3 regions of the Vibrio sp. 1078-1 genome follow, and region 3 is predicted to be linked to each of the others. Evidence: riboswitches for the same ligand, from Rfam matches in the RefSeq annotation. Region 3 holds a riboswitch; each other region holds the start of a gene.
What was found. A riboswitch is a leader RNA that binds a small molecule or an ion and turns the genes downstream of it on or off. The one in region 3 is predicted to bind thiamine pyrophosphate.

Region 1: linked by a shared signal. The riboswitch ahead of thiB (thiamine ABC transporter substrate binding subunit) and the one ahead of thiC (phosphomethylpyrimidine synthase ThiC) in region 3 are both predicted to bind thiamine pyrophosphate.
Region 2: linked by a shared signal. The riboswitch ahead of thiD (bifunctional hydroxymethylpyrimidine kinase/phosphomethylpyrimidine kinase) and the one ahead of thiC (phosphomethylpyrimidine synthase ThiC) in region 3 are both predicted to bind thiamine pyrophosphate.

Annotation. Positions count from the first base shown of each region.
Region 1 covers NZ_JAWOWM010000004.1:279,574-289,928, reverse strand. The annotation lists gene R7190_RS11285 (alkene reductase) at 1-406, opposite strand, end outside; gene R7190_RS11280 (LysR family transcriptional regulator) at 499-1,446, shown strand; gene thiQ (thiamine ABC transporter ATP-binding protein) at 1,465-2,169, opposite strand; gene thiP (thiamine/thiamine pyrophosphate ABC transporter permease ThiP) at 2,169-3,755, opposite strand; gene thiB (thiamine ABC transporter substrate binding subunit) at 3,797-4,789, opposite strand; TPP riboswitch at 4,862-4,998, opposite strand; gene R7190_RS11260 (flavin prenyltransferase UbiX) at 5,036-5,674, opposite strand; gene mpl (UDP-N-acetylmuramate:L-alanyl-gamma-D-glutamyl-meso-diaminopimelate ligase) at 5,680-7,038, opposite strand; gene fbp (class 1 fructose-bisphosphatase) at 7,351-8,367, shown strand; gene ppa (inorganic diphosphatase) at 8,495-9,025, shown strand; gene R7190_RS11240 (DUF2799 domain-containing protein) at 9,099-9,461, opposite strand; gene R7190_RS11235 (gamma-glutamylcyclotransferase) at 9,511-9,858, opposite strand; gene R7190_RS11230 (translocation/assembly module TamB domain-containing protein) at 9,903-10,355, opposite strand, start outside.
Region 2 covers NZ_JAWOWM010000001.1:680-11,034, reverse strand. The annotation lists gene R7190_RS00060 (phosphatase PAP2 family protein) at 1-142, opposite strand, end outside; gene thiE (thiamine phosphate synthase) at 325-939, opposite strand; gene thiM (hydroxyethylthiazole kinase) at 1,003-1,794, opposite strand; gene tenA (thiaminase II) at 1,807-2,475, opposite strand; gene R7190_RS00040 (ABC transporter substrate-binding protein) at 2,530-3,480, opposite strand; gene R7190_RS00035 (ABC transporter permease) at 3,528-4,328, opposite strand; gene R7190_RS00030 (ABC transporter ATP-binding protein) at 4,321-5,076, opposite strand; gene thiD (bifunctional hydroxymethylpyrimidine kinase/phosphomethylpyrimidine kinase) at 5,066-5,923, opposite strand; TPP riboswitch at 6,021-6,128, opposite strand; gene R7190_RS00020 (TldD/PmbA family protein) at 6,440-7,825, shown strand; gene R7190_RS00015 (TldD/PmbA family protein) at 7,825-9,168, shown strand; gene trmY (tRNA (pseudouridine(54)-N(1))-methyltransferase TrmY) at 9,247-9,846, opposite strand; gene R7190_RS00005 (DUF3087 domain-containing protein) at 10,005-10,355, shown strand, end outside.
Region 3 covers NZ_JAWOWM010000026.1:692-11,046, reverse strand. The annotation lists gene R7190_RS24300 (LysR family transcriptional regulator) at 1-41, shown strand, start outside; gene R7190_RS24295 (aminopeptidase P family protein) at 245-2,035, shown strand; gene thiH (2-iminoacetate synthase ThiH) at 2,179-3,291, opposite strand; gene R7190_RS24285 (thiazole synthase) at 3,326-4,093, opposite strand; gene thiS (sulfur carrier protein ThiS) at 4,099-4,353, opposite strand; gene R7190_RS24275 (HesA/MoeB/ThiF family protein) at 4,400-5,173, opposite strand; gene R7190_RS24270 (thiamine phosphate synthase) at 5,160-6,575, opposite strand; gene thiC (phosphomethylpyrimidine synthase ThiC) at 6,575-8,515, opposite strand; TPP riboswitch at 8,679-8,777, opposite strand; gene crcB (fluoride efflux transporter CrcB) at 8,838-9,221, opposite strand; gene R7190_RS24255 (multicopper oxidase family protein) at 9,345-10,355, opposite strand, start outside.

The DNA of each region.
Region 1 (10,355 bases), on a different contig from region 3:
AAGGGGTATGGACTAATTCATCACGAATGGCCAATGCGCTCGCCGCTACAGGTGTTTTTCCTTCATTCAGATCAGGATGACAAGCTCGTCCCGCATGCCAAATTTGCAGTACAATCTTACCGCCTCTCTCATGAACCGCATCCGTTACCTTTTTCCAAGCTGCGATTTGCTCTTCGCTGTAAATGCCCGGCTCTGCCATGAAAGCAGACGTACCTTCCATCACCATGGTGCATTCAGCAATGATAAGTCCGGCACTCGCACGTTGAGCGTAGTATTCAACCATAAGGTCATTAGGAATATGGTCCGCACCAGCACGAGCTCGCGTTAAAGGCGCCATAATGGCACGGTTATCTAATGCTAATTGACCGAGTTCGATAGGAGAAAATAAGTCTACAGAGTTGGACATGTTGTTTACCTCAAATGACAATAACTTGATGGCTAAGGATGAGATGCCAGACTATAATCAGATTAATATTGAAACAATATAGATAATTGAAAGTGATTGTTCGCAATTTAGAAACAATTGACTTTAGAACGCTTTCTATCTTTGTCACAAGCTGTCGACTACTGAGCTTAACCAAGTGCGCGCTGGAGTTAAACCTACCAAAATCTACTGTTAGCAAAGCCATAACCAAACTCGAACAACACTTTGAAGCCAAACTCCTAGAGCGCACAACCCGAAAGTTAGTGATCACCGAAGCTGGCCAAATGGTTTTAGAGCGTGCTGCAAGCTTAGTTGAGGAATTCCACTCAATTGGCCATGACGTTCAGGAGATGGAACAACAGATCCAAGGCCGGCTGCGTATTTCCGCGCCACCAGCGTTGGATGCGTATATGGCGGAGCACATCTTTTTGCCATTTTTAAAACAATGGCCAAAAGTACAAATTGCGTTAGAAGCATCGAACGATTTTGTTGATCTCTTTTCACACGGCTTTGATATGGCAATTCGAGTCGGTCAGATAGTTGATGATCGATTGATCGCAAAAAAATTAGGCTATACCACTCGAGTTCTGGCTGCTAGCCCTGAGTATTTAGCTGAGTTCGGCGTACCTGAAACGCCAGAAGATCTGACAAAACACAACTGTTTGAGGTATCAATATGTTTCAGAAATAGGGCCTTGGACGCTGATCTCACACGATAATACCGTCAATGTTTCAATAACCAGTAACTTCTCAAGTACAACTGTAGAAGCAATATTGAAAGGTGCACTTAAAGGACTAGGCATCGCTAACTTACCTGTGCAAAACATGACGCAAGAGCTAGAAAGTGGCACCTTAGTCAGAGTGTTGCCGCAATGGCACACGGTACCAATGCCTATTTATCTAGTCTATCGTCCTGGAGCAAACCGCCCACGGCGCGTACAAGCAATGATTGACCATATCATGAGCTTAAGATCTCAATTTGAATTTGGCCCTAGGCATGGTTTGTGTTGCGGAGAAGCATAACCTAGCAACTATCAGGCACTAGCATGCGGCTCGGATAAATGCCGCAAGCTTCTCACTAGCATGCTGTTCACTCAATGCAGACATATCACCCGCGGCTTCCACTTTACCATCTGCCACAAACACAAAGTGGCTGGCAATCGCTTTGGCATCGCTTAAATGGTGCGTGACCATCAATACGGTTATTCCCCGCTCTGCTGCCAGTTTTTTTACCAAGCCTAGCATCTCTTCACGCAACACCGGATCAAGCGCCGAGAACGGCTCATCCAACAGCCACATGGGATGAGGCTGAACAAAACAACGCGCTAAGGCAACACGTTGACGCTGGCCACCAGAAAGATGCTCTGGCAAACGGTCGAGGTACTCTGCAACACCAACTTGCTGCGCGGCTTGTTCAATCTGACGATTTTGGTCCACCGTAAGCTTTAGCCCTGGGTGTAAGCCCAAACCGATGTTGTCACGCACCGATAAGTGAGCAAACAAATTGTGCTCTTGGAACAACATAGAGAACGGACGCAGATAAGGCTCTTTACGCACAATGGACTCACCATCAACACAAATATCACCACGGTCAGGATGGATGAATCCTGCCACCAACGCCAGCAAGGTTGACTTCCCTGCCCCACTTGGTCCCATCAGCGATACAATCTGTCCTTGCTCAATCGTTAAGTCAAAACGAAACAGTTCACGTTGGTAGGTGTACTGCACATCATCCAACACTAACATTACGCTCTCTCCTTCGTTTTCAATACTTTCTCAATCAAGGCAAAACAGCCCACACTCAACAACAATAGGGTCACCGATACCACCGCAGCTGCGTCCATCTGATAACTGCCAAGCAACTGGAACAAATACAGAGGTAAGGTACGAAACTCTTGTCCACCAAACAGTGCGATGGCACTTAAATCCCCTATTGCAAACATAAAGCTGATCGCAAACGCATGTGCAAACGGCTTGCGTAGCGCCTGCCACTCCACCACTTTAAACCGTTGCCAGCCACGCATGCCTAAGCTGGCACATACATACTGATACTGTTGTTCAATGTGCAGCATTGGCTGCGCTAGCGTTTTGATCACGTAAGGCAAAGCCATCAAACCGTTCACCAAAATCACGACAAAAAATGCCAAGCTAAAAACATCGGTAAATGTGCGCAGTAGTAAGAATAAACCGGTGCTAATCACCAGACCTGGAGTCACCAAAATAATGGTGCCGATTAACTCTATCTGATCGGCTCGCGTGTTTTTGTACTGCAACCGCCAACGGCGACTGGTCAATAGTATGGACACCCCTGCAGCGACCGCAAGCGCGCTAGCGACACAGGCGACTTTGAGGGAGTTCAATAGCGCAGACCAAAAACGCTCATCGGTTAATACTGTCCAAACTTGTTGGTTGATACCACTCAGTAACACCATCAATAACGGCGGTATTACCAGTAATAAGACACCTATGATCCAAAAGCTATCCCAAGCTTTTGACCACCCATGATCCTTCGTTAAATATTGCTGTACTGATGTGCTTCCAGCACTGATAGAAACAGGACTTGTTAACTTCTGAACTCCAATAGCAAGCAGTCCACATAACAGCATCTGCCACAGCGCCAATAACGCCCCAGCTTGTAAATCAAAATCAAACTTAATCGCTTGGTAAATGGCCAATTCAATGGTGGTGGATTTTGGCCCGCCCCCCAACGCCATTACAGTGGCAAAACTGGTAAAGCACAACATAAACACCAACCCACAAACGTGGGGAAGCTGCTGCCTTAAACGCGGCCATTCTACCCAGCGAAACTTATCCCAATGGCTCATCCCAAGATGCGCGCAAAGCTTATGCTGCTCGGCAGGAATAGAGTCCAAGGCTTGCAGAAGCAATCGTGCCGCGTAAGGTAAATTAAAGAACACATGGGCGAGTAAAATGCCGTTCAAACCGTAAATAGAGAATGGCAGTTTAGTGTCGAAACTTTGCAACCACTGCGCCAACAACCCACTGTTGCCATAAATCGCTAACAGCCCAAAAACACCAACCAAAACCGGCAAAACCAGTGTCGATGCAAACAGCTTAAGCAGTAATGATTTACCAATAAATTGGCGACGCGAAAGTGCGTGCGCTACTGGAATGGCAAAGCCAACACTGAGCAATGTGGAAAGAAACGCTTGGTAGAAACTGAACTTGGTGACATGTTGATAGTACGGGTCGCCCCATACCACAGACACATCAAGTGAAGGGGCTTGAACAATCAAAGCACCTAGGGCAGAAATAACAAAGGTCGCGATGATCATCGCGACCCCTAAACCTATTTTTGGAACAGAATTCAAAGGTAAAACCTATCTCATTCAGATGAGGATGGAAACGTCAGCTAAAACGTCAATGCGCTTTGCCATTCGCGAATCCAAGACTTACGCATTTTTGCCACTTCATCAGCACTAAAGCTCAACGACTTGCTTGGAACACTCAAAGTTTCAAAACCTTTAGGTAACTCAACGTCAGTGACTGGGTACATCCAGTTACCCGTTGGCATCGCCGATTGGAACTCATCACTTAAAATGAAACTCATAAATTGATCAGCAAGTTCTGAATTTTTTGCCCCTTTCACTTTGGCGGCTACTTCAACTTGCATGTAGTGGCCTTCAGCAAAATTCGCCGTAGCAAACTTCGAATCGTTTTCCGCAATTAAGTGGTACGCAGGTGAAGTGGTGTAAGAAAGCACTAAATCGGACTCACCATTGAGGAACATAGAATACGCCTCAGACCAACCTTTCGTGACCGTTACGGTTTTGCTCGCTAGCTTCTGCCACGCTTGCGTCACATCGTCGCCATAAATAGATTTCATCCATAGCATTAAGCCTTGGCCCGGCGTTGAAGTCCGCGGATCTTGGTAAATCACTTTCAGATCGTCGCGCGTTTCCACCAGCTCTTTCATGCTTTTCGGCGGATTAGCCAGTTTCTCTTTGTTGTACACAAACGCGAAGTAGCCGTAATCGTACGGTACAAACGTCGTGTCACTCCAACCGTTTGGTAACACTGTGTTAGCCGTATCCACATTGTGCTCGGCAAGCAGATCGGTTTTCTTCGCTTCTGCCATCAGATTGTTATCCAAACCTAATACGATGTCCGCTTTGCTATTACCGCCTTCAAGACGAAGACGATTCAGAATCGACACACCATCGTCCAACGCTACGAAGTTAACGTCACAGCCACATTTTGCTTCAAAAGCTTGCTCGATTTTAGGACCCGGCCCCCAATCTGCGGCAAAAGAGTCGTAGGTATAGATGGTTAATGTGTTTTCAGCGGCAAACGCTGAAGTAGAGGTGATTGCAGCTAGGGCAATCAGATTTAGAGTGGGTTTCACTGCTCGCTCTCCATGAGTATTTCAGAGAAATAAGTTGAGCGGCACAGGGTTTGAGGCGGCTATTAAGGACTTCCAATATCCAGACTCAATTCCTACGCCAGCATTATCTGGTTCAGGTAATACGGGTCCCTAGTTAAACACTTAGGTCTCAGCGCCCCAATGCATTGATTGACTCAATGCTAAATGGGTTTGCTCCCCGATGAGTTGGATGGATTGTAAAGGTATTTGAGTGGTTACACAATCAGCTCACGAGCGCTGGTCATAACCCCAACGAGGCACCAAACCTTGCTCAATACCTAAGTGGTCAAGAATTCTCGCCACCATAAAATCCACTAAGTCTTCAATACTCTTTGGCTGATGATAGAAGCCTGGAGCTGCTGGCATGATGGTGACGCCCATTTGCGACAGTTTGTGCATGTTCTCCAGATGTAGCGTTGAAAATGGTGTTTCGCGAACCACGAGCAACAGCTGCCCGCGCTCTTTCATTACCACATCAGCGGCCCGCTCGATCAAGTTATCTGACATACCATGCGCAATCGCTGCAACGCTTCCCGCAGAACATGGGCAAACCACCATTTGCTTTGGTGCAGCAGAACCAGACGCAACCGGTGAGAACCAGTCATCTTTACCGCAAACGGTGATGTTATCGGGATTGCAGTTCAGGTGCTCTACCAATGCTTGCTGCGCCGCTTCTGGGCCACTTGGTAGCTTAAGATTATGCTCGGTTGCCATCACAACACGAGCTGCCGAAGAAATCAGAACGTAGACATGATAATCCGCCGCAACCAAGCATTCTAAAAGACGAAGGCCGTAGGGAGCACCAGAAGCACCCGTTAATGCCAACGTGATGGCTTTTTTATGAGAGGGTTGTGTTTTGTTTTGCATATCAATCAGGCTTTTTGTTTTAACTGCTCAAGAAGTTTTCCGTGAATACCACCAAAGCCACCGTTGCTCATGACTAGAATTTGGTCACCTGGTCGCGCACGTTCGACGATCTTGGCTACAAAGTTATCTATATCCGCATCGACAAACGCTGGCTGTGTGCATTGGTCGGCAATGTCTTGCACAGACCACTCGATATTATCTGGCTGGAACAAGAAGACTTCATCTGCACTGTGTAGTGACTCTGCAAGTGTGTTTTTGTGTACACCTCGCTTCATGGTGGCAGAACGCGGCTCCAACACAGCAAGGATGCGTTTTTCACCTACCTTGTTACGCAAACCACCGACAGTAAGTTCAATTGCCGTTGGGTGATGCGCAAAATCATCGTAAACCGTCACACCTTGTTCTTCACCTTTCAGCTCTAAACGGCGCTTGGTATTGATGAAACGCCCTAATGCCTGGCAAGCAAGATCCGGAGTGACTCCAACATGTCGTGCAGCAGCGATTGCCATCAGCGCATTATCCACATTGTGGTCACCCACCAAATTCCATTCGACGGTACCAACCTTCTCACCTTGCAACGCAACGTCAAATTTTGAGCCATCAAGCACTAATTTGTGCGCTTGCCAGTCACCATTCTCACCAGAGAACTGTTTTTCAGTCCAGCAACCACGCTCTAATACATCCGCTAACGCTTGATCCTGCCTCGGCGCTAAGATCAATCCATTGCCCGGTACAGTTCGCACTAAATGATGGAATTGGCGCTTGATCGCTTCTAGATCATCGAAGATGTCGGCATGATCAAACTCAAGATTGTTCATGATTAAAGTGCGAGGATGGTAATGCACAAACTTAGAACGCTTATCGAAAAAAGCACTGTCATATTCGTCCGCTTCAACGACAAAAAACATGCTTTCACCCAAACGAGCAGACACTCCGAAGTTACCGAGTACCCCACCGACTAAGAAACCCGGTTGATAACCACAATCTTCAAGTATCCAGGCAAGCATGCTCGACGTGGTCGTTTTCCCATGTGTACCCGATACCGCCAATACCCAACGATCATGCAGCAAAAACTCGTTGAGCCACTGCGGGCCAGAGGTGTAACGCATGTTAGTGTTGAGCACATGCTCGACACAAGGGTTGCCACGGCTCATCGCATTACCAATCACCACAAGATCTGGTTGGGGGTCGAGTTGAGACGGGTCAAAGCCTTCAATAATTTCAATACCTTGAGACTCAAGCAGTGTGCTCATTGGCGGATAAACGTTGGCATCAGAACCAGTGACTTTATGTCCTAATTGGCGCGCTAGAATCGCTGCGCCGCCCATAAATGTGCCACAGATACCCAAGATATGAATGTGCATAAACTAAACCTTGTAATGCGTTTTTTAATGCTTTCATTATCGCGATTACCGCCTGAAAAGCGAGTGACTTTAGCCTTCTTCTTGCAGTCCCTTTCACAAATATGACAAGGTTGAACACAGACTGTACAACCTCTTGCTTACTGATGAATCCCTCAAACAAGTCTACAAATAAATTGAGATCTCAAACAGTTACTTCATTACCATTAAAAAGATCTGCGACTTAAACTTACATCCAGCGCAATCGTTTAACATCCATAAAGAGATGCTCACTTGCGCACTACCCCCAATGAAATGAAAATGTAAGGATTAACCATGTCAGGACTGCGCACCCTAGGCGAGTTCATTGTCGAAAAACAAGCGGATTTCCCCCACGCTAGCGGTGATCTATCATCCCTTTTAGCCTCCATTCGTTTAGCTGCAAAAATCGTTAACCGCGAAATCAACGCAGCGGGTCTCGGTGATATCACTGGTGCTGTAGGCACGGAAAATGTCCAAGGTGAAGATCAGCAAAAGCTCGATGTTTACGCGAACGATAAGTTCAAAGCCGCGCTTGAAGCTCGTGATCAAGTGTGTGGCGTTGCCAGTGAAGAAGAAGACGAAGCAGTTGCGTTCAATAAAGAACTCAACCAAAACGCCAAATATGTAGTACTGATGGACCCACTTGATGGTTCTTCTAACATCGATGTGAACGTCTCTGTTGGTACTATCTTCTCGATTTATCGTCGTGTTTCTCCAATCGGTACTCCACCAACTGAAGAAGACTTCCTACAACCTGGTCACAAACAAGTGGCTGCGGGCTACGTAATTTACGGCTCCTCCACCATGTTGGTATACACAACTGGTAACGGTGTAAACGGCTTTACTTACGACCCATCTATCGGCAGCTTCTGTCTTTCTCATGAAAACATGATGATTCCTGATGATGGTAAGATCTACTCCATCAACGAAGGTAATTACATTCGTTTCCCTCAAGGGGTGAAGAAGTACATCAAGTACTGCCAAGAAAACGTGCCAGAAGACGGTCGCCCATACACTTCTCGCTACATTGGCTCGCTGGTTGCTGATTTCCACCGCAACCTACTGAAAGGTGGTATCTACCTTTACCCAAGCACACAAAGCCACCCACAAGGCAAGCTACGCCTGCTTTACGAATGTAACCCTATGGCATTCCTCATTGAGCAAGCTGGGGGCATTGCATCGGACGGCGTGAATCGCATTATGGACATCAAGCCTACTGAGTTGCACCAGCGTGTACCTTTCTTTGTGGGTTCGAAGAACATGGTTCGCAAAGTTGAAGAGTTCCTTGAACTGCACCGCGACGAAGAATAATTTCAGACCTTTGTCCAACGCGGCAGGTGTTTACCTGCCGCGTTTTTGTCGCTAAAGTGAAACGCGAATTTATCATCAGATGAAGCCGCTTTTGTGTGACTCATCGTTAATGAAAAGGAATATTCTAATGAGCTTAAACCATGTACCAGCAGGCAAGTCGCTGCCTGAAGATATCTATGTCGTTATCGAAATTCCTGCAAATGCAGATCCAATCAAGTACGAAGTAGATAAAGACTCTGGTGCTGTATTTGTCGACCGTTTCATGTCTGCACCAATGTTCTACCCATGCAACTATGGCTACGTGAACAATACCCTGTCTCTTGATGGCGACCCAGTCGACGTATTGGTACCAACACCATACCCACTCATGCCAGGTTCAGTCATTCGCTGCCGTCCTGTTGGCGTTTTGAAGATGACAGATGAATCGGGTGAAGATGCAAAAGTGTTTGCGGTTCCCCACTCAAAAATCTCGAAAGAGTACGAGCACATCCAAGATGTGGACGATATCCCAGAACTACTGAAAGCGCAGATCACGCAATTCTTTGAGCGTTACAAAGAGCTTGAAGCAGGCAAATGGGTGAAAGTGGATGGTTGGGCAGATGTTGCTGCCGCCAAAGCTGAAATCCTAGAATCTTACGAGCGAGCTCAGAAAAAATAAGCATCACTGCTGATACAAAATTAAAAAGAGCTGCTCTAGGGCAGCTCTTTTGCTTTCATCTTACCTGTGTCAACTAGATAGGTGCGCCTGCTGAAGACATTCGTCCAGCGTCGTAGTCATGTTGAAAGAAGGGGTCAACATCATCACAAATGCCAAAATACGGACGCCCGATAACACCGAGCATATAAGCACTTTGCTCACAATACTCTTGTTTGCCTTGCTGGTAACCCGCTTGATAAGCCATTATCAGTTCTGGCGTCGCATGGTTAACATCATCCAGCTTCGCAACTCGCTCCTCAGATAACTCCCGTAATCCATCTAAAGCTGACTGCTTACCAAACACTTGCCAATCGGTCACATTATTCGAAGTCGGTAGTGTTGTTTGTGCGCATGCAGCAAGAAGCAACGCCATTGCTCCAATTACGAATGTTTTCATCGTGACTCCTTAGTGTTTAGCTCGTTGCTATTGATAATGTCAGTATAGCTCACACCTTTTGACACCAATCTCCGGAAGCGATTTCTTCGGTTAGCTGCTCAGTATCTTGATATAAGTAGATCCAAGCTTGGCCAAACGGCGTGACGATGCTCTCTCGGCGATATTCCACTGGCACATCTTCCAACTTATCTAGCTCGGATAAGGTTTCATCATCAATCAGATACACTTCACCTTGAATCGAGCGTTGCCCAACAGACAACGCTGGATAAGGGCCTAAGTCATACATTGCAAATTGAGCATCCGTTTCATGTAAACCAAGAAACTGTGCCGAGCGCAAATACTGATGGTTGTACTCTCCCTTGCGTAACGTGCCGTAGACAAAAATCAAATGCTGCATAACCACTCCTTAGTCATGACTGTGTATGCTTAGGTTAAAGCACTTTAATCGAACTCAAACTGATAGAGTAGGTCAACGGCGCTATCTACACCAGATACCGCTTCTAAATACAAGTCTTGCATCAATCGGTAACGCACAGTGAACTCACCTAGAGAGTTAAAGATACCGACACCATATTTCACCTGCAAACCTGGCAGAATATAACCACTCACCGTCACTTGCGAATCATCGCCTGAACCAGCAGTGTCCAGCTGTAAATCCTGTACGCCAAAGGCTTCACCGATTTCACCAACCACACGACCACTCTTCGCCAAGCTTAAACCAATTAAGGTAGTCGTCATTGCATTACCACCGGCTTCACCATCAATATCTTGACCACGAAGTAGATAAGAAAGTGCATTGGCTTGGTTCATCGCGGGCTCTGAGAAAATTTCTATACTCGGATCAGATGCTGGGCCTGACACTTGTACCCCCGCAATGACATCATCTTGGGTATT
Region 2 (10,355 bases), on a different contig from region 3:
AATCTGTGAGCAAAGTAAAAGTAATACCCAGACTTTCAGGCACCTGTGAAGTGAGATTGTGATAAGAGCCAAACAGCGACATTGGGATGATGCCAAGAACAAACAAGGCGAGCATCATCAATCCATATTTTTTGGTTTTCATTGAGAGCGTTTTGTTTTTATTGAGGGTTATTCAACCACGTGAAAATAATGGGCTTATCTTACGTTATCTGGCGTGAAAAACTTATCAACGCTCTGTCAATTTGACGAGAGAATGAAGGTTGAGTGATGAATTGATGACACTTATCCGGAGGGTAAAGGCGCTCATCCTTAAGCGCTGGGGTCTTAATCCATCAGAGAAAGTAAGTATTCTGCTGCTTTGGTTGGGTTTTCTGCATGACAAATGGCAGAAACCAAAGCCAAACCATGTACACCTGTCGCACTCAGGGCAGGAATGTTGGTTTCGTTAATGCCGCCAATGGCAACAATCGGCAGTGAAGTCGTCTCTAACGCCATTTTCAAACCATCAATACCCCAATGTTTTTTGGTGTTGGTTTTGGTTGGCGTCGCGAAGATTGCGCTCAAACCGATGTAATCAATTGGAAGAGAATCCGCTTGTGCAAGCTGCTCTTCATTTTCGATGGATAAGCCGAGGATTTTGTTTGGTCCAATCAACTCACGAGCGATATTTGCTGGCATGTCTGATTGCCCGAGGTGAACCCCATCAGCATCGACAGCCAGTGCGACATCAACGCGGTCATTGATGATCAAGGGCACATCGGTATCTTTAAGGATGTCTTTGACGGCTTGAGCACGTTCGATAAACGCACGCACATCGCCGTGTTTTTCGCGGACTTGTACCATGGTCACGCCACCTTCCACGGCTTTTCTCACGACACGTTTTAGTGTGGCTAAATCTTGTTGGTCGTCGGTGACCAAATACAAACGATAGGCGTTCATTGTGTTTCCTTTCGCCTCCCACTTTCGTTGGAGTGAGAGGCGTTTAAAGCATTGAGAAGCGATTTATCTCACTTGTAATTTAAGGCGTGTTGCCAGTGTTTCTTCATCCAGTTGGTAAAGCTCATCCAAAAGATGCATTTGCAAGCTACCTGGCCCTCGCGCTTGCTCAGCCGCAATTTCACCCACAACGCCAAGCACCGCTGCCGCAGCAAGGCCCGTTTCGTCGCCGATTGCTGCGAAAGCGCCTGTTAGAGCCGTTAGTGTACAACCCATTCCGGTTACGTATGGCATCATCTCGTGACCGTTGTTTAGCTGCACGGTTTGCCCTTTCGTGACGATGTAATCAGTCTCGCCAGAAATCACTACGCTCGCGCCGTACTCTAAGACTAAGAAGTTCGCTGCGCCAAGTGCTGCGTCGCTGCTGTCTAACGCATCGACGCCTTTGCTTTGTGCTTGCTCGCCAGCGAGTGCAATGATTTCTGAGGCGTTACCACGAATGATCAGCTTGTTTGCAAGGCGTGCGATCTCACGTGATGTCTCGGTACGTAGTGAGCTTGCTCCGCAACCGACAGGGTCGAGTACAACGATTTTACCATTGGAATTGGCTTGCTCTACGGCATAGCTCATGCGCGGTGTCCAAACGCTGTCTAGGGTACCGATGTTGATAACCAGTGCGCCAGCGAACGACATCATCTCTGCCATCTCTTGTTTGGAGTGCGCCATGATTGGAGAAGCGCCGATCGCTAATAGTGCGTTTGCTGTGTTATTCATCACCACGTAGTTAGTGATGTTGACGACTAACGGCTTTTGCTGGCGTACTGCGGTTAATGCTTGGGTGATTTGTTCAATTAACATGAGACTCTCCGATTAATCTTGCTGAGCGTTTAGACCTTGTTGCCAGAATGCCACTTCCATACGCGTTGCAGTTTTGAATACCTGAATCAGGTTTTGACCACGCTGACTATTGATATCGATTTCCGCCAATAACTGATTAAAGTGTTCTGCACCTTTTGCGACACCAGATTGGAATTCCTCACCACCGTAGAGGTTGATCCAACTTGCGTATGGGTTACCTTCGAGCACAGTGCTTTCGTCTTCAATCAGCATCTTACCGATTACGGCATAACCGATAGAGCATGGTGCTAGTGCCGCGTATAGATCAACAAGATCGCCCGTCATGCCAGCATCTAATACGTAACGGGTGTAAGCCACAGTGCCGAAATCTTCTGGCTCGTTTTCTAAGTCGGATTCTGTCAGTCCCCATTGCTCACAGTAAGTCACGTGGTGGGCGATTTCAGAATCGAGCAATGCGTGTACGCTTGGTAGGGCACGGCGCATGTCATCCAAAGTACGTGCTTTGTAGATCGCTAATGCGTAAGCTCGTGCGTACTGCTTTAGGAAAAGAAAATCCTGCTTTAGGTAATGCAGAAAACAAGGCTGAGCCAGAGTGCCTTGCGCCAATTGCTGCACGAAAGCATGCTCAGTGTATTCTTGCCAATCTTGGCGGCAAGCGTCGATCAAATCTTGGTATTTCATTATGAGTATCTCGTTATCAAAAGACCCTAGGCTTAGATCCTAAGGTCAGTAGAATTAGTCAAAGCTCGGTACGTAATCTTTCGCTTTTGGCAGTGTTTCGATGATGTTTTGTGAATACATGAACTGCGCATAATCATCGTAGCGTTTCAGATCTACTGCGGATGGACGAAGAGCGAAACGAGTTAGCGTGTCGTTCCAAGCGCGTTGGTTAAGCTCGTTGTTGAGCGTGTCTGGTGAATAAGCCACGAACTCTTTCCACGACTCTTTTGGATGGTTAACGATGTAAGTGGTCGCTTGCTCTAGTGCTTTGTTGAATGCCTTGATGGCTTCTTTGTCGTAGTTTTTTGCATTGGCTACGAAGACTAACTCGTCATACGCTGGCACGCCGTGTTCTTCAGGGAAGAAGGCCTTAGCTTTATAACCTTCTAGTGCCAGTTGGTTGGTTTCGAAGTTACGTAGACCGCCCCAAATCGCATCCACCTTGCCAGACGCAAGAGACGAAGACAGCGCCCAACCTACGTTGATGATTTGTACGTCAGAAAACTTCACGTTTTCTTGCGCTAGCATGGTGCCGATTGTCGCTTCTTCGTTGCCTGCGATCGCAATACCGATCTTCTTGCCTTTCAAGTCGCCAAGGTTTTCATTCTTACCGTTATCCAGCACCATCAACGTGTTGAGTGGCGTAGCAATCAAAGTCGCAGAGCGGATTAGTGGCAAACCCGCCGCGACATCGATAGTTAGGCTTGGTTGGTAAGAAATCGCCATGTCGACTTTACCCGCCGCGACCAACTTAGGTGGCGTGCTTGGATCTGCCGGCTCTTGAATGTTGACCTTCAAACCTTGTTCTTTGAAGTAACCACGCTCTTTGGCAATCACGATAGGACCATGATTTGGGTTGACGAACCAATCCAACATCAGTGTCATCTCTTTTTCTGCTGCAAGCACATTGGTTGATACCACTGAAGCGAGTAGAGCAGCAGCGCTCATAAGTTTGTTTTTATTCACGGGGTTCTTCCTTTTCTTTCCCAATTTTCTTTGGTTATTTTCTGTAATTATTTGCTTTCCCAAGGGATGGCTTTTTTCAATAATTTATCGGTGATGAAGTAGAGTGAGATAGACAGCACGGCTAGGATAAACAGCGCCGCAAACATCTCATCAATGATCATGCGAGCATTAGCTTGGAGCATCAGATAACCCAAGCCTTCACTTGAACCTACCCACTCACCGACCACTGCTCCAATCGGCGCAATAACGACGGCAACACGAATGCCTGAGGCTAAAGTTGGTAGGGCGGCTGGCAATTGAATATGACGAAGTAACTGCCATTTAGACGCGCCCATGGTCTTGGCAAGGTCGAGGTAACCTGTTGGTGTATTACGTAAGCCGTCGTAGCAACATGTGGTGACGGGGAAAAAGATGATGATCGCCGCCATGACGACTTTCGATGCAATGCCGTAACCCAGCCAAAGCATGAGTACTGGCGCGATGGCGAACACAGGGATCGCTTGGCTAGCAATCAGAATGGGCAGTAACCAACGCTTCAGCGGTTCGAACATCAGCATTTGCAATGCGAACAGCAAACCCATTGATAATCCAAGCGCCAAACCAAGTAAAATCTCTTGCGCGGTAACCCAAGTATGTTTGAGCAAGACATCGTAACGAGTGACCAATCTATCCAGCACTTCAATTGGTGAAGGTAAGATGAAGCTTGGCATGTCGAATACCACAACAACCAACTGCCACAATCCCAAGATCACCGCTGTGCTAATGACCAAGCGCAGAGCCGGATGGGTCACGCGTTCTTTTTTACTAATGCGTGCCGAAACGGAGTTGTACTGAGTCATATCACTCATAGTCTTTCTCCAGTTGATCCAAAATCGCTTGTTGTAACGCCGCGCACTCTCCATCGAGAACTCGGGGCGGCTTGGAGTCTGGAACGACCAAGTGCTGAGCTTGCGCAGGTGTGCCTTGCAACACATAGAGTTGGTGAGCTAATCGCACCGCTTCTTGTGGGTCGTGGGTAATCAGAACAACCGTCTTATCTTTCAGCAATTCGGCAGACAAGGTTTGCAACTTATGACGAGTAACCGCGTCCAGTGCAGAGAAAGGCTCATCCATCAGAACTAGAGGCTTGTCTTGCATCAGAGTGCGAGCAAGGGCAACACGTTGTCTCATGCCGCCAGAGAGCTGAGCTGGCTTAGCATCCGCGTAATCGGCGAGTCCCACTTGGCTTAGTAAAGTCAGTGCACGTTGTCTATTTTGCTCTGGTGATTGGTCTTGAGAAAATCGAGAACTGAGGCAGACGTTGTCTAACACATTTAACCACGGCAGTAACAAGTCTTGCTGCGCCATGTAGGCAATACGCTTGTGTAAGGTGATGCCATCCGTGGTCGTTAACTCGCCATGCCATTCAACTTTGTCGTCTAACAAACCCGCTAGATAACGAAGGATCGTCGTTTTTCCGCAACCACTGCGACCAAGTAACACCGTCCATTGATTGGCAGGGATGGTCATACTCAACCCAGCTAATGTTGGTGTTTGGCTGTCTTTGTATTGCAGACTTGCTTCGGTAAGCTGAATGCCGAGTGCATTAGCGCACATGCGTGTGACCTGCAAAAAAATGGTTCACAGGACCATGACCTTTACCGACATCCAATTCGTCAGCGTGTGCGATAGCTTGGCTGATGTACTGCTTACCAAGGTGCACCGCTTTGTGCAGGTTGTTGCCTTGACCAAGGTAAGACGCGATAGCAGAAGACAGTGTGCAGCCTGTGCCATGGGTGTTTTTGGTTGGAAAGCGTTTAGCGCTAATTAACTCGGCATTGTCTTGCATGATCAGCAGATCGTTGCTGTTTTTGTCTTTTTCCAGATGACCGCCTTTTAACAGCACCGCTTTTGCCCCTAATGCGCGCAAGTCAGCAATCATATCGTTCATTTCAGATTCTGATTGAGGCATTGGCTTACCCGTCAATGCTGCGCCTTCGGGTAGGTTAGGGGTAATGATGTCTGCGAGCGGAATCAATTCTTCTTTTAAAGTGCTGATTGCCGACTGTTCCAGTAATAGATCGCCGCTGGTGGCCACCATCACAGGGTCAATCACGAGGTGTTTTGGCTGGTATTGTTTAATTTTGTCTGCAACGACTTTGATGATGTTGGAATCTGCCAGCATGCCCACTTTGACTGCAACGATGTTGAGGTCGGTAAATACTGCATCAAGTTGGCTCTCTACATGGTCGAGAGGAATGGGGAAAATCGCAGAAACGCCTTGGGTATTTTGCGAAGTAATCGCCGTGATTACCGAGCAAGCAAAACTGCCGGTTGCGGACATCGCTTTGATGTCGGCTTGAATACCTGCACCGCCACCACTGTCTGAGCCCGCGATGGTCAATACGATAGGGGTAGGCAAGGCTGGCGTGTGATGTGAATGAGGTTGTGATTGCTGCGTCATGGTCGCTCCTACTACAAGACGTATAGGAACTGACTTTGACCGTTGCAGATAGATCGATTTTTCGATCGCTATCGCTTACCTAAGAGGGGCGACGAAAGGCAAAGTGTGCATAGTTCCCTACGTCAGTGCTAACTGAATCAGGTTCAACGGGTCTCGAATTTCGATCTCAGCCAACACTTGTCGTGTGGCCCCCCGACTATTTCGTTCGGATGATAGCAGGACCATTGCGGAAGGGATACGTTTTTTGAGCGTAATTATAATGAGTATTCAATTATGCGAGGTGAGTGATAAAGTAAGCACCTAAATGGTTTGCTGGGTGGAATTTACTAGTGCAACGCTCTGGTGAATGAGCAGAACCTGGAATATTTAATAAATAATCGTGGTCTCGTTAAGCAAGGATTAGCACAAAACAAGGTTAAAAAACTGTTAAAATTTAACGTGTTGCCAATTTAACTTTGTTGAACTTTTTCACAGTTAATTAGGAAGGCTAAGACGATCATCGAGCAAGGAGACTTCATGCTTAATTCTGTAACAGCGAAGTCAGTGATCGATCATGCGCTCTTTTTGGGGGCTGATTTCGCTGAACTATTCGTTGAACATCACCAAACCAACACTGTCCAGATCGCATCTGGTGAAGTGGATAAGGTTAACTCGGGTATCGATTTTGGTATCGGTATTCGTCTTTTTTTCGGTCATAAGGTGCTTTACGGTTACACCAACAGCACAGATGAAGCCGAACTAAAGCGCGTAACCTCGCTGCTTGCTGCAAAAGACAAGCGTGAGCAAATCGCGTCAGCGGGTTCTTTGAATTTGAACCGCTACCCAATCCAACATGGTTGCCGCATGCCGCTAGGTAAGGATGCTAACCTAGATTCAAAAATCGCGTTTCTATTGAAAGTTGACCAAGCCGCACGTGCTGAGAGTGAACATATCAGCCAGTTTATTGGCAGCGTTCTTCAGCGCGAGCAACAAGTGTCTATCTTCAACTCAGAAGGTCTACACGTTGACGATACTCGCCACTACATTCGTGTTGCTGGTAACACTGTCGCGCAAAAAGGTAATGAGCAGTCTTCTGGTATGGAAGGTCCTGGCGCTCTTGCTGGTTGGGAATTCAGTGAACAGCTTGATGCCAAAGAGCTAGGTCAAACTATCGCGCAGCAAGCGTTAGTAAAACTTGGCGCGGATGCTTGTCCATCGGGTGAAATGCCGGTGGTGATTGGTAACGGCTTTGGCGGCGTTATCTTCCATGAAGCATGTGGTCACTTGCTAGAAACCACTTCAGTTGCGAAGAAAGCATCAGTCTTCCACGACAAGATGGGCGAAATGGTTGCTCACACCGCAGTGAATGCAGTCGATGATGGCACCATGACCAACGAATGGGGCTCGATTCACATTGATGATGAAGGTATGAAGACTCAGCGCACTCAACTGATCAAAGACGGTAAGCTAACCAGCTTCATGGTCGATAAAATGGGTGGCATGAAGACAGGTTATGAGCCTACGGGTTCTGGTCGTCGTCAAAACTACAAGTTCGCACCAACCTCGCGCATGCGTAACACCTTTATCGAAGAGGGCGAGCATTCACTTAATGACATGCTGGCAGGCATCGAACGTGGTATCTATGCGAAGAAGATGGGCGGTGGCTCTGTTCAACCGGGTACGGGGGAGTTTAACTTTGCTGTTCGTGAAGCCTACCTCATTGAAAATGGCAAAATCACCAAGCCTCTGAAAACAGCAACGCTGATCAGCACGGGTCCAAAAGTGTTGAAAGAAATCAGCATGGTCGGCAAAGACATGGCGCTTGCGCCGGGCATGTGTGGTTCCGTGAGTGGTTCAGTACCAACAACTGTCGGTCAGCCAACGCTGAAAGTAGATAACATTCTGGTAGGAGGCGGTAACTAATGAGCCAAGAACAACAACTTCTTAATGCGGTTGATTACGTCCTATCAGAAGCAAAACGCCAAGGTGCAGAAGCGGACGTCATTGTAAACCGTAACAGTAGCTTTTCTTTGAAAGCGAACCAAGGAAAGCTGGATGAGTACAAAGTAAGCTCAAGCCAAGTTCTGGGTGTTCGTGTTGTGAAAGATGCGCGTGTTGCAACAAGCTATTCTGAGTCGTTAGAGCAACCAAGCTTGGATTTGATGCTGACCAACGCACTGCAAAGCGCTCGCTTTTCCAAGCAAGATGAACATCAGACGATTAGTTGCGTGAACAGTCAAATCGCGACTGATGTTGCTGAGATTGCGCAAGAAGATACAACTTCTGTTGACGAAAAAATCGAACTGTCTCTCGCTCTTGAGCAAGGCGTAGTGGCTCTGCCTCACGCCTCTAGCGCACCTTACAATGGTTACAGCGATGGCGAAACACAACTGATCATTGCCAATACTCAAGGCACATTGTGTCAACACTTCGAGCGCTCGTTCACTTGTTACGCGTATACCTTGTTTGAAAAAGACGGCAAACAGTCAATGGCGGGTAGAATGTCACTGGGTCGCCGTTTTGATGAGTTGAATCCAGCTTACTGTATCGAGGGTGGCTACAACCTTGCTCGCGATCTTCTTGAAGGCGCACCGGTTGCGACGGGTAACTACCCTGCTATCTTCCACATCAATGCGCTAGCAAGTTTATTCGGTGCTTTCGGCAGTGCTTTCTCTGGCGTAAGCGCGATGAAAGGCATTACGCCACTGGGTGACAAGCTTGGTCAACGTGTTGCGAGTGATTTAATTACCTTTACTGATACGGCTTACATGCCAAATGGTATGGCAATCGCGAGTTTTGATAGTGAAGGCTTCGCTACTCAAGATAATGTCATGATTGCTAATGGTGAGTTGAAAACCTTGCTACACAACAGCCAGACCGCAAGTTACTTGGGCGCAGTCTCGACAGCAAGTGCCGCTCGCGGTGCAAAATCGAGCCTAGACGTATCAGCGAATCACAAAGTGATTGCGACAGGCAACAGCAGTGCGTCAGAAGTAAAAGCGGGTGAGTACCTAGAGTTAGTCGAGCTTCAAGGTGTCCATTCTGGTGCGGATGCAGTGAGTGGTGATTTCTCATTTGGTGCGAGTGGCTTCTTGTGCTGTGATGGAGAGCGCGTTCAACCAGTTCGTGGGATCACGGTAGCGGGTAACTTCTACAAGATGCTGCAAGAAGTTGAGGCAGTGGGTGATACTCAGTTAATTAACGATAGCCGAACTTTCTTCTCGCCAGACGTTCGTTTTGCTCGTTTGAGCATTGGTGGTAAGTAAACTTAGCATCCCTATAGAAACAAAAAAGAGGACTCAATGGAGTCCTCTTTCATTACCTAGCAACGTGTGCGCGAATAACTAGAATTCGCGTATGTCCAACTCATTGTGGATCAATACCACACACTGAGAAGCGAAAAGCATCTTAGGACCTAAGCTGATCTTCTCTGTGCCAAGGCGCTTTAAGCTGTTAAAAGACTTTTTCGGCATCGGTATATGGTCAGTTAGCAAGAAACATGGATTTTCACCAATTTCTGCATCACGAACAAATTCGCCTTTCTTATCCAACATATATAGTTGGTGATCTTCTGCCAGCTCTTGTACTAGGCGTTCAAAGCTCACTGTACGAACGGTAATACCAGGTTCGACTTCACGAAGTTGCTCTTTACCCATACCAACCGAAGCATCCAAAGCGCGAGCCACTGCTGCAATCAAGGTTGACTCATGGAAGCCGCCAATGTTGGTGATGTCGTTGGAGCGAATAGTAATGGTGCGTGAGAAGTCTTTTGTGCTTTCCAAAACCAAGTGAACAACCACATCTTCACGGTGTGATTGAGCAACGAACATAGTGTTCATCATGGTATGAGCAAGAATCTCTGTATGCGCTTCATTACCAACACCTTCTAACAGTGCTTTGCTGGTGGTTGGCGCCGCGCGAGCTCGTAAAACAAAAGAGCGCATGAATTTAGCCTCTATATAGGAAGAGTGAATGCGCGGAAGTATATACCCAAGCAGGGAAGGGATGCGAGTTTAATAGCAAATGTGAACTTACTTACAAAGCTTCGATTGTCGTGCGGAGTGTGCTGGTTAAAATAGAGGTAACCTGTTAGGAGCGGTATATGGAAATCAAACAGATAAATAAAGACATTTATAAAAAGAAAGTAAACCTTGTGATTGGCGGTTTTGTTGCGTTGCTCGCCATCTCCTCTCTTGCCTTTAGTACCTTGTTGATTGTTTTGTTTGGCAACACTGAAGTCGTACCAGAACAATCAACGGGCAATTTCCATTGGAATTTGATTGGTGTCGTTCTCGCAGTTGCAACTTCCCTCTCTTTATTGAATCACATTAAAACTCGACCATACATGGAAGAAGTGCTGTACGTTTGGAAACTCAAGCAACTGCACAACAAAATCTTTCGTAAACTAAAAAGCATTAAAGCAGCCGCGAGCAATGACGATGTAAAAGCGCTC
Region 3 (10,355 bases):
TACGTACGATGATCACACAAAAAACCGATCACCTTAGATAAAAACACCGCACTCAATTTGCGCTTAGCGGCTAAAATGAGTAGCTTAACTGTCGTAGTCCTTTTTGGCTCATCTATGGCCTAGTTGTACTCCGACTCTATTGAAGTGATTGCGAACCTCAATGGAATCGTAAACTGCATGAAGCAGATGGAAACAGCTCCCACACCTGAGCATGAAGGAGCGGTAATTTGAAGGAATAACACAGATGCACAACGATACCCAAAGCCGCGTGAATGCAATTCGCGAATGGCTAGCACAACATAATATTGATGCCCTACTTGTCCCACATGAAGACGAGTACTTGGGCGAATACGTACCAGCGCACAACGAGCGTTTACATTGGCTAACTGGCTTTACTGGTTCTGCTGGTGCTGCGGTAATCACCAAAGACAAAGCCGCTATCTTTGTTGATGGTCGCTACACAGTACAAGTAATAAAGCAGGTTCCTGCTGATCTATTCGAATACCGTCACTTGATTGAAGAGCCTGCACTAGATTGGATTAAAGACCATCTTGCAAATGGCGCGTCTGTGGCAATCGACCCTCGCATGCACAACGCTGCTTGGCTAGACATGGCACAAGCAAAACTTGCTGGCGCACTTGAGCTTAAGATTCTCGACAGCAACCCAATTGATGAGCTGTGGCACGACCGCCCTGCTCCTGTGGTTTCTGACGTTCGCCTAATGGCAACAGAAGCGGTTGGTCAATCAAGTGAAAGTAAGCGCCAAGAAATCGCAGAGCTCGTGAAAAAAGCCGGCGCAGACAGCGCGGTGATCACAGCACTTGATTCTATCTGTTGGTTGCTCAACGTTCGTGGTCTAGATGTATCACGTCTACCAGTTCTTCTTTCTCACGCGATTCTGCACTCAGACTCAAGCGTGGAATACTTCCTAGATCCTGCTCGTCTACCTGCTGAGTTTGACGCTCATGTTGGTGCCGGCGTGACGGTTCATCACCCAGAAGCATTGCAAGCACGACTAGAAAACCTAACTGGCAAGAATGTACTGGTTGACCCTGCGACAAGTAACGCGTGGTTTAAGCTGGTTCTACAAAACGCTGGCGCATCTGTGGTGAGTAAAGCTGATCCATGCCTAATGCCAAAAGCAGCAAAGAACGCTGTTGAAATCGCAGGCATGAAAGCATGTCATATCCGTGATGGCGTAGCGATGAGTAAGTTCCTTTCTTGGTTAGATGCTGAAGTCGTTGCGGGTAACCTGCATGATGAAGCGACGCTGGCAGACAAACTGGAAGCGTTCCGCAGCGAAGACCCGACACTTATGGATCTTAGCTTCGATACTATCTCGGCAGCAGGTGGCAACGCGGCGATGTGTCACTATAATCACGAGAACCAACCTGAACCTGGCAAGCTAGAACTGAACACACTTTACCTAGTGGATTCAGGCGGTCAGTACCTAGATGGCACGACAGACATCACGCGTACCATCGCGATCGGTCAGCCTTCACAAGAGATGATTAAACAATTCACTCTCGCGCTAAAAGGCCACATCGGTGTTGCACGTGCACGTTTCCCGAAAGGCACACGTGGTTACCAAATCGATACGCTAGCTCGTCAGCACCTGTGGGCGGAGGGCTACGATTACGATCACGGTACTGGTCACGGTGTTGGTCACTTCCTAAGTGTTCATGAAGGTCCAGCAAGCATTTCGAAGAAGCAAATCGACGTGCCTCTAACAGAAGGCATGGTGCTGTCCAACGAGCCAGGTTACTACCGTGCGGATGCGTTTGGTATCCGTATCGAGAACCTAGAGCTTGTTGTTGAAACCCCAACTAACGGTGACTTCCCTGTTCTGTCATTCGAGTCGCTAACACGCTGTCCAATCGACAAGCGCAACATCAATGTTGATATGCTAACTCGTCCAGAGCTTGCTTGGTTGAATGATTACCATCAGAAGGTATGGGATGAGATCAGCCCACTTGTTGAGGGTGATGTGAAAGAGTGGCTTCGTCAAGCAACGCTACCAGTAGCACACAGCTAGAAGCTAGAAGCTAGAAGCTAGAAGCTAGAAGCTAGAAGCTAGAAGCTAGAAAAAAGTAGAGGGTTGATGTTTTGCATCAACCCTCTTTTCTTTACTTATGTTTCACGTGAAACATAACGATGACCAGTGTCTTTATTTGCTGATTAACCAGAATACGCCGAGTGCCAATCTCGCCATACAGGATCAAAGCCTTTGGCTCGAATCATATCTTCCACAGAACCCGCACTTCGCTCATCACTGATCTCAAACTGCTCGAGTTCAACATCATCCATCGCATAACCACCCGGCTGAGTTTTAGATGCAGCAGACATACTGGTGATTCCTAACGGTAATGCATTGTCTCTGAACTTTGGTGATTCACGAGTCGATAATGACAACTCCACTTCTGGATTCAACAGGCGATAAGCGCAGATCAACTGCACAAGCTGTTTATCCGTCATGACTGATTTGGGTTGGAGCGCGCCCTTACAAGGACGTAAACGTGGGAAAGAAATTGAGTAACGAGTCTGCCAATATGTGCGCTCAAGATAGTCCAAGTGCGCTGCCACATAAAAACAATCTGTTCGCCACTCTTCCAATCCTATTAAAGCACCAATACCTATCTTATCAATGCCCGCCTTTGCAAGACGATCGGGTGTATCCAATCGGTATTCGAAATCCATCTTGTTGCCACGCAAATGGTGCTCGGCGTAAGTCGAAGGATGATACGTTTCTTGATAGACCATCACCGCATCCAAACCCAATGTCTTGAGCTCAGCGTATTCGTCTTGATCAAGTGGCTGTACTTCCATCGCCAAATAGTTAAAGCGCTTCTTAATCATAGGCACCATTTCGCGGAAGTATTTCATACCCACTTTAGTTTCGTGCTCGCCAGTCACCAGCAATACGCTATCAAACTTCATGCGTTTAATGGCTTCAACTTCTGCAGCCACTTCGTCCCTATTCAAAGTACGACGCTTGATTCTGTTCTCCATAGAGAAGCCACAATAAGTACAAGCATTGGCGCACAAGTTAGAAAGGTACAGTGGAATGTAAAGCGACATGGTATTACCAAAACGCTTGCGAGTTGCCGAGTATGACAGCTGCGCCATTTGCTCTAAGTACGCTTCAGCCGCTGGTGAAATTAGCGCTTTAAAGTCTTCCAAATCACGCTTGGGTTTATTCAATGCTCGCTCGACATCTTGTGCCGTTTTCGCGTAGATCGACATCGAGATGTCATCCCAATTAAGCTGCTTAAATTGTTCAACGAAGCTCATGTTTTCCTCGCTTAATAGCTAAACCAATCTAGGACTAAAGCTCATCTAGGAATGACGTCAGTGGACTCGACGCAACCGCATGAGAAACCTTACCGGCAAGTCCAGCTTCATAAGCCATACGCCCGGACTCTACCGCCAACTTAAATGCCTTCGCCATCGCAACGGGATCGCTCGAAGCTGCAATCGCTGTATTGACGAGCACGGCATCCGCGCCCATTTCCATCGCACGCGCGGCATGTGAAGGAGCACCAATACCCGCATCAACAACGACAGGAACATTAGCTTGGTCGATGATGATCTCTAGGAAATCGTGAGAAACTATCCCTTTGTTAGAACCGATCGGCGCACCTAATGGCATGACTGCAGCACAGCCTACTTCTTCCAATCGTTTACATAGAACCGGGTCAGCATGACAATAAGGAAGGACAATGAAACCCTCACGAACCAGCTGTTCAGCGGCTGCAAGTGTCTCAATTGGATCTGGCATCAAGTACTTCGGGTCTGGATGAATTTCCAGTTTTAGCCAGTTAGTACCCAACGCTTCTCGCGCCAGTTGTGCAGCAAACACAGCATCTTTAGCATTCTTTGCACCTGATGTGTTTGGCAATAAGTTCACACCCGCTTGTACTAACGGCAGCAAAATATCGTCTTGTTGGTCGTTCACATCCACACGCTTCAACGCCATAGTCGCAAGTTGAGATCCCGACACTTGAATCGCTTCTGCCATTAATCGGCTGTTGGCAAACTTCCCGGTTCCCGTGAACAGTCTTGATTCGAATTGTTTATCACCAATTTTAAGCATCGACTTTAACCCCCTGCGATCGCTTGAAACAAAGAGATACTATCTCCCTGTGAAAGAACTGTGCTAGCCCACTCACTGCGCGGCACAACATTGTTATTAATTGCAAAAACGCAGCCCTTTTCTGGTAGCGCAAATTGACTAATGATTTGCTGTAGATTCGACTCACTGGCAACTCGATGTGACTGGTCATTGATGACAATAGTGATCACATCTAAGTCAGCAGCGGTCATTTGTGTTGTTTGTTGTTCTGATAACGTCATTGCTTCCAACTCTCTTAATTCTGCCTATTACTCGTATACTCGTAAGCTAAATCTGAGCACATACTTGGCACTGTTTGTCTTTGCTTATCGCCATGGTTTGCCATTGCAGTTTCAACCCATCAAACAGATGCAACTTGGCAGTCTCGACATGAAACTTTCCCGTCGCCAGTTTTTGAATTGCCGCTATCGCTTGGTAGTTACCAAGTGTGCCCACTACCGGGCCGACAACACCGCTCTCACTGCATTTTTGACTTTGTGGTAATTCGTCAAACGGATACAAACAGCGGTAACAGGCTTTACTCTGCACTTCTTGTTCACTTGGTGTTTGGTAATCAAAGACAGCAAATTGCCCTTGCCAACCAATTGCCGCCGCTGAGATGAGTGGCGTATTTTGCTCGAAACAAACTTGGTTAATTAGCTGACGCGTTGGCATGTTATCGGTGCAGTCGAGCACCACATCCGCTAGCATCACCTCAAGCTGAAGCTGTGCTTTGTCTAATCGCTTATTGATAGCACGAATTTGAACCATAGTATTAAGTTCAGTAAGTTGCTTTACAGTCGCTTTTGTTTTCGCAACTTGGAGGTCTTGTTCACGATAAATGATCTGACGTTGTAGGTTACTGCTATCAACTTCATCGTCATCGACTACAACCAATTTACCAACGCCCGCTGACGCCAAGTACAAACTCGCTGCGCTCCCCAATCCACCACAACCGATGATCAGCACATGCGATTTGCTCAAACGCTCTTGCCCAACTTCGGCAATTTCTGGCAGAGCGACTTGACGTTGATAGCGAAGGAACTGCTTATCCGTGAGCATGCTCGCCTCTCTTACTAAGCGCCAACTCACTATTCTGATCAGTAAACGTTAGCTGTCTTTCCTTCATCAGTTGTGCAAAAAACTCGATAACGAACTGAGGTGATTCTGCCAACGTAATAGCACGCACAACTGCCAAACTAGAGACGCCTGTGCGCCAAACTTGGTCTGCATTAGATTGGTCAATGCCACCAATCGCGACCGTCGGAAAGCCAAGCACATAGTCACTACCTGCTTTGTCTTTTGCGGGACGGAAAACCAACTCTGTGTTTCCGTAAGGAATGCTATCAATCAGCTTTTGATAAAGAGACAAGCGCACCAAACCTTGTGGTTTCGATGGCATCTGTTTTGTGGTGGTTGGGAAAATATGCCCTAGCGCGATGTAACTAGGATGAATTTGTACGATGCGCAGTAGCTCATAATAACCATGAGTAGAAAGACCAAGACGAATGCCGGCTTTAGTTAGCTGAGCCAAATTCGATTCTTCTATGTCTTCTTGTCCTAGGTGAACACCATAAGCGCCATGCTTGATTGCCAACTGCCAATAGTCATTGATGAACACTTGTGCTTGATACTGACGACCTAGCTCAATTGCTCGAATGATCTGTTGTTCTAAATCGGCTTGTTGTGGGTCCTTGATTCGCAGTTGAATAGTGTTGATGCCTAGTGGCAGTAAACGCTCAATCCAAGCAACGTCATCAACGACTGGGTAGAGCCCTAGACTTTGCTTAGTCAGAGTTGGAAAGCTAACGCTCTCGCCTTGTGCAGACCAACCAACTTGAATACCTAGTCGGTTATCCTCCAGTACAGGTGTGGGGAAATCATCAAATTGGTCAGCCCACCGAGTAGATCTTCCCTCATCAAGGTTGTCATTCAACAGTGTTTCACGTGAAACATTCGCTTGCTGAGTTAGCATTCCTCGAGCAAGTGTTAACGCATCTTCGATAGGAAAATCGAGTACTGTCAGCGTTACTATCCAAGCAAGGTGATGTTCAGGATTGAACATTGCGTTGAATTTGGACTTAACGGAAAGCGCTCTCACTTCGTTGTTAATTGGGTGACGCCAGATATCAAGCTGAAACACTTTCTCCTTTTCATCGGATACCTGCGTATCAGCAATGCCAATATGAATCGCTTTCGACGGTTGCTTAGCACACGCTTCTACCGATAAAGCAGAGCGGTAATAGAGCACAAATGAACTCTCATTCTCAGAGTCATAATCATCAATGAGATCAGTCGTTATGTGTGTGGTCTGTTGGCCGCGAACAAGCTGAATAGATTGAGTTGGGCTCACACCCAACTCAATGTCTTCAATGCAAAAACCCTGTTCTTTCGCCAACAACAAACATTGCTGAACTAAACCTGTCAGTTCAATCAACGATGACGGAATAAGGATTTTGCTCATTAGTCACTCACCTCGGCATGTGCTGCTGGGTGGTATAGCTCAGAACCTGACTCTCTAAATTCTTGCGATTTCTGACGCATCCCCTCAAGAGGGTCATCCAGCATTTTGATTGAGATAGCTTGGTCCGCAGCAACTTGCTCTGTGTCTTTCGCATATTCTCGAACCTCTTGCGAGATCTTCATCGAGCAGAACTTTGGCCCGCACATCGAACAGAAGTGAGCAACTTTTCCAGACTCTTGAGGCAAGGTTTCGTCATGGAAAGCGCGCGCGGTATCTGGATCGAGTGATAAGTTGAATTGGTCTTCCCAGCGGAACTCGAAGCGAGCTTTAGAAAGCGCGTTATCACGAACTTGTGCACCAGGATGTCCCTTCGCCAAATCCGCGGCGTGCGCAGCAAGCTTGTAAGTTATCATGCCTACTTTCACGTCTTCTTTGTTTGGTAAACCAAGATGCTCTTTAGGAGTGACGTAGCAAAGCATCGCACAGCCATACCAGCCAATCATGGCAGCACCAATACCTGAAGTAATATGGTCGTAACCTGGAGCAACGTCTGTCGTCAATGGGCCAAGGGTATAGAAAGGAGCTTCATGGCAGTGCTCTAACTGTTCTTCCATGTTCTCTTTGATCATGTGCATTGGAACATGACCAGGACCTTCGATAATCACCTGTACGTCGTATTCCCACGCTATCTTGGTTAACTCACCAAGGGTACGAAGCTCTGCAAATTGCGCTTCGTCGTTAGCATCGGCCACCGAGCCAGGACGCAGACCATCACCGAGAGAAAGTGCCACATCATACTTAGCACAGATTTCACAGATCTCTCGGAAGTGGGTATATAAGAAGCTTTCTTGGTGATGCGCTAAACACCATTTCGCGATGATAGAACCACCACGAGAGACGATGCCAGTAACGCGTTTTGCAGTCATTGGCACATAACGAAGTAGTAAACCGGCATGGATAGTAAAGTAGTCAACGCCCTGCTCTGCTTGCTCAATCAGGGTATCGCGCATCACTTCCCAGTTAAGGTTTTCCGCAACACCGTTCACTTTCTCAAGCGCTTGGTACATTGGCACGGTACCGATCGGAACCGGACTGTTACGTAGAATCCACTCGCGAGTTTCGTGAATATTGCGTCCAGTAGAGAGATCCATAACGGTATCGCCACCCCAGCGCGTCGCCCACACTAGTTTCTCTACTTCTTCTTCAATCGAAGAAGTGACCGATGAGTTACCGATGTTGGCGTTCACTTTGACCAAAAAGTTACGCCCAATGATCATTGGTTCGGATTCTGGGTGGTTGATATTAGAAGGGATAATAGCGCGACCTTCGGCGACTTCTTTACGCACAAACTCTGCAGTAATGTCCTTTGGTAGGTTCGCACCAAAGCTTTGACCCGGATGCTGTTGATTCAGCACTTCATCGCGATACTTGGCACGCCCCATGTTTTCACGCAGCGCGATATATTCCATTTCTGGGGTAATAATACCTTTGCGAGCATAGTGCAATTGGGTCACACAATGGCCATCTTTGGCACGTCGAATACGTGGTAGATTACCGTAACGAAGATCGTCTAGTGTTTCGTCTTCTAAGCGTTCTTTGGTGTACACCGAGCTTACTTCATCAAGTAGCTCAGTATCGGCACGCTCTTCAATCCACCCTTCTCTCAGCTTAGGTAAGCCGCTATAGAGGTCTATGGTGTGCTCTGGATCTGTGTATACACCCGAGGTATCGTAAACGCGTACTGGCTCATTAGGCTCGAAAATAGGCGCTTCTTTTGTGCCTCCAATAAGGCTATCAGCGAGTGATATTTCACGCATTGGCACACGAATATCTGGACGTGAGCCTTCTACGTAGACTTTGCTTGAATTGGGGTACGGTTGTACCGAGAGTGTATCAATGAACTGTTTTGCTTCCAGTCTCGCTTGTTTGCGACTCGACATAGCATTTTTCCTTGCTTTGTTATACTAGATAAAAAGTAATTGGATAAAAATGCTTGGCGGATAGATGCGACAAGAGGAGTCAAATTAAGGCTAGTTAAAGCTTACGATATTTGCCTGTAACAACATTCGACTTTTGATAGATCAACCAGAAAGAACTCCGGTGTGAATATCTTCTCTTGTTCCCTTCGCAGATTCTAATCTGATCAGGTTCAACGGATCCCGAATTAACGGTCTCAGCCTTATGGCACTCCGACAAGTGATGTCAGTATATAAAAACGGCTTGGTGAAACCAAGCCGACCTGTTCAATTTTTAACTACTTTGCTAGCTGCGCATCAATAATTGAAAGCCTATCCACGCAGCTGAAATACTTAACACGACATTCAACAATACGTTCAACCCCATCTTAAAGAAAGCGCCCTGCTGCATAAGCAAAACATTATCCATCGAGAAGGTGGAAAACGTCGTTAGTGCGCCTAAAAAACCCAAGCCAATCACTTGTCGCCAAGGTTCCGTTGCCAAAAGTTCATTATCGAAAGCTGCTATCAATAAGCCCATCATAAATGAGCCAACAACGTTAACGGTTAACGTACCATATGGAAAACCACGCCCCAATAAAATGACACAAAGTTCAGAAATTAAGTAACGAGAACATGCACCAAATGCACCACCCAATGCAATAAAACCCAAAACGGATAGTTGTCCCATAATTCCCCCAGAAAAGTTAATGGCGACATTGTAATCAAATTTACGGCAATAGTGATTATACAATCTTAGAATTCAGCAAAGTATAGCGCTTAAAACTTATCAAGATTTTAAAAGTTACGGGAGTCACTTTACTTCAATGTAACCCATCAAACCCGTCTTCATATGTTCAATTACATGACAATGGTACATCCAACGCCCTGGGTTATCTGCAACAAATGCCGCTTTCGCACTGCCGTTTTTTCCAAGTAAGACCGTATCGGTATGAAACGGTTCGTCGAGTTTTTTGCCATCTAACTCAAGAACCGTAAATGTGTGTCCATGAAGATGAATAGGATGATGATATTGGGTGACGTTCTTTAGGTTGAAGATATAGGTTTTTCCCATCTCCAATGTTGAAAGCGGCGCTGGAATATTATCTTTGCTCATTCCCTCCCAAGCCCGTTTGTTCATCAGCCAGAATTGGGGGATCGCTTTGCCCGATTTATCAGCAGGAGTGATCGCCCCCTCCCACTCAAACACATAATCGATTTGCTCTGCATTTTTCAAATCGAGAGCTGGCACAGGGTTGAGAGGTAATAAAGGCAGTTTCTGGTTGTTCGACAGATCAGACTCAACAACGTCAAACTCGCACAAAGGGAATGGGAAGCGTCCTTTCATTTGACGCACATAAACACGTTTTCCAGCCTTTGGAGCAATCAATCCGACATCTAACCTCATTCCTGGACCAATTTTATGCTGAGTGAGCTTGTAAGGCGTTTTAACAGGGTTACCATCAATAGCGATAACCCAAGCCTCTGCACCTTCAATAGCGATCGGGTAAGTAATGGTGTTATCGACATTAGCAATTCTTAATCGCGTGGTAGCATTCTGCTTCAGCGTATAAACAGGTTCATGCACACCATTGACGCTACTCCACTCTCCGGGAGTCCCCATACGAGCGCTCAAGCGCGGTACCATAAGGTTCTTCCACTGACCTTGTTTGTCTAAATGCCAATGCTTTAGAACTATTTCCTGTTCTTCATCAAATAGAACAGGCTCAGCCTCTTCAACGATAATTAGCCCAACTAAGCCCATACCAAGTTGCTTAACGCTATTCATGTGGGGGTGATACCAAAACGTGCCTGCATCTGGCGG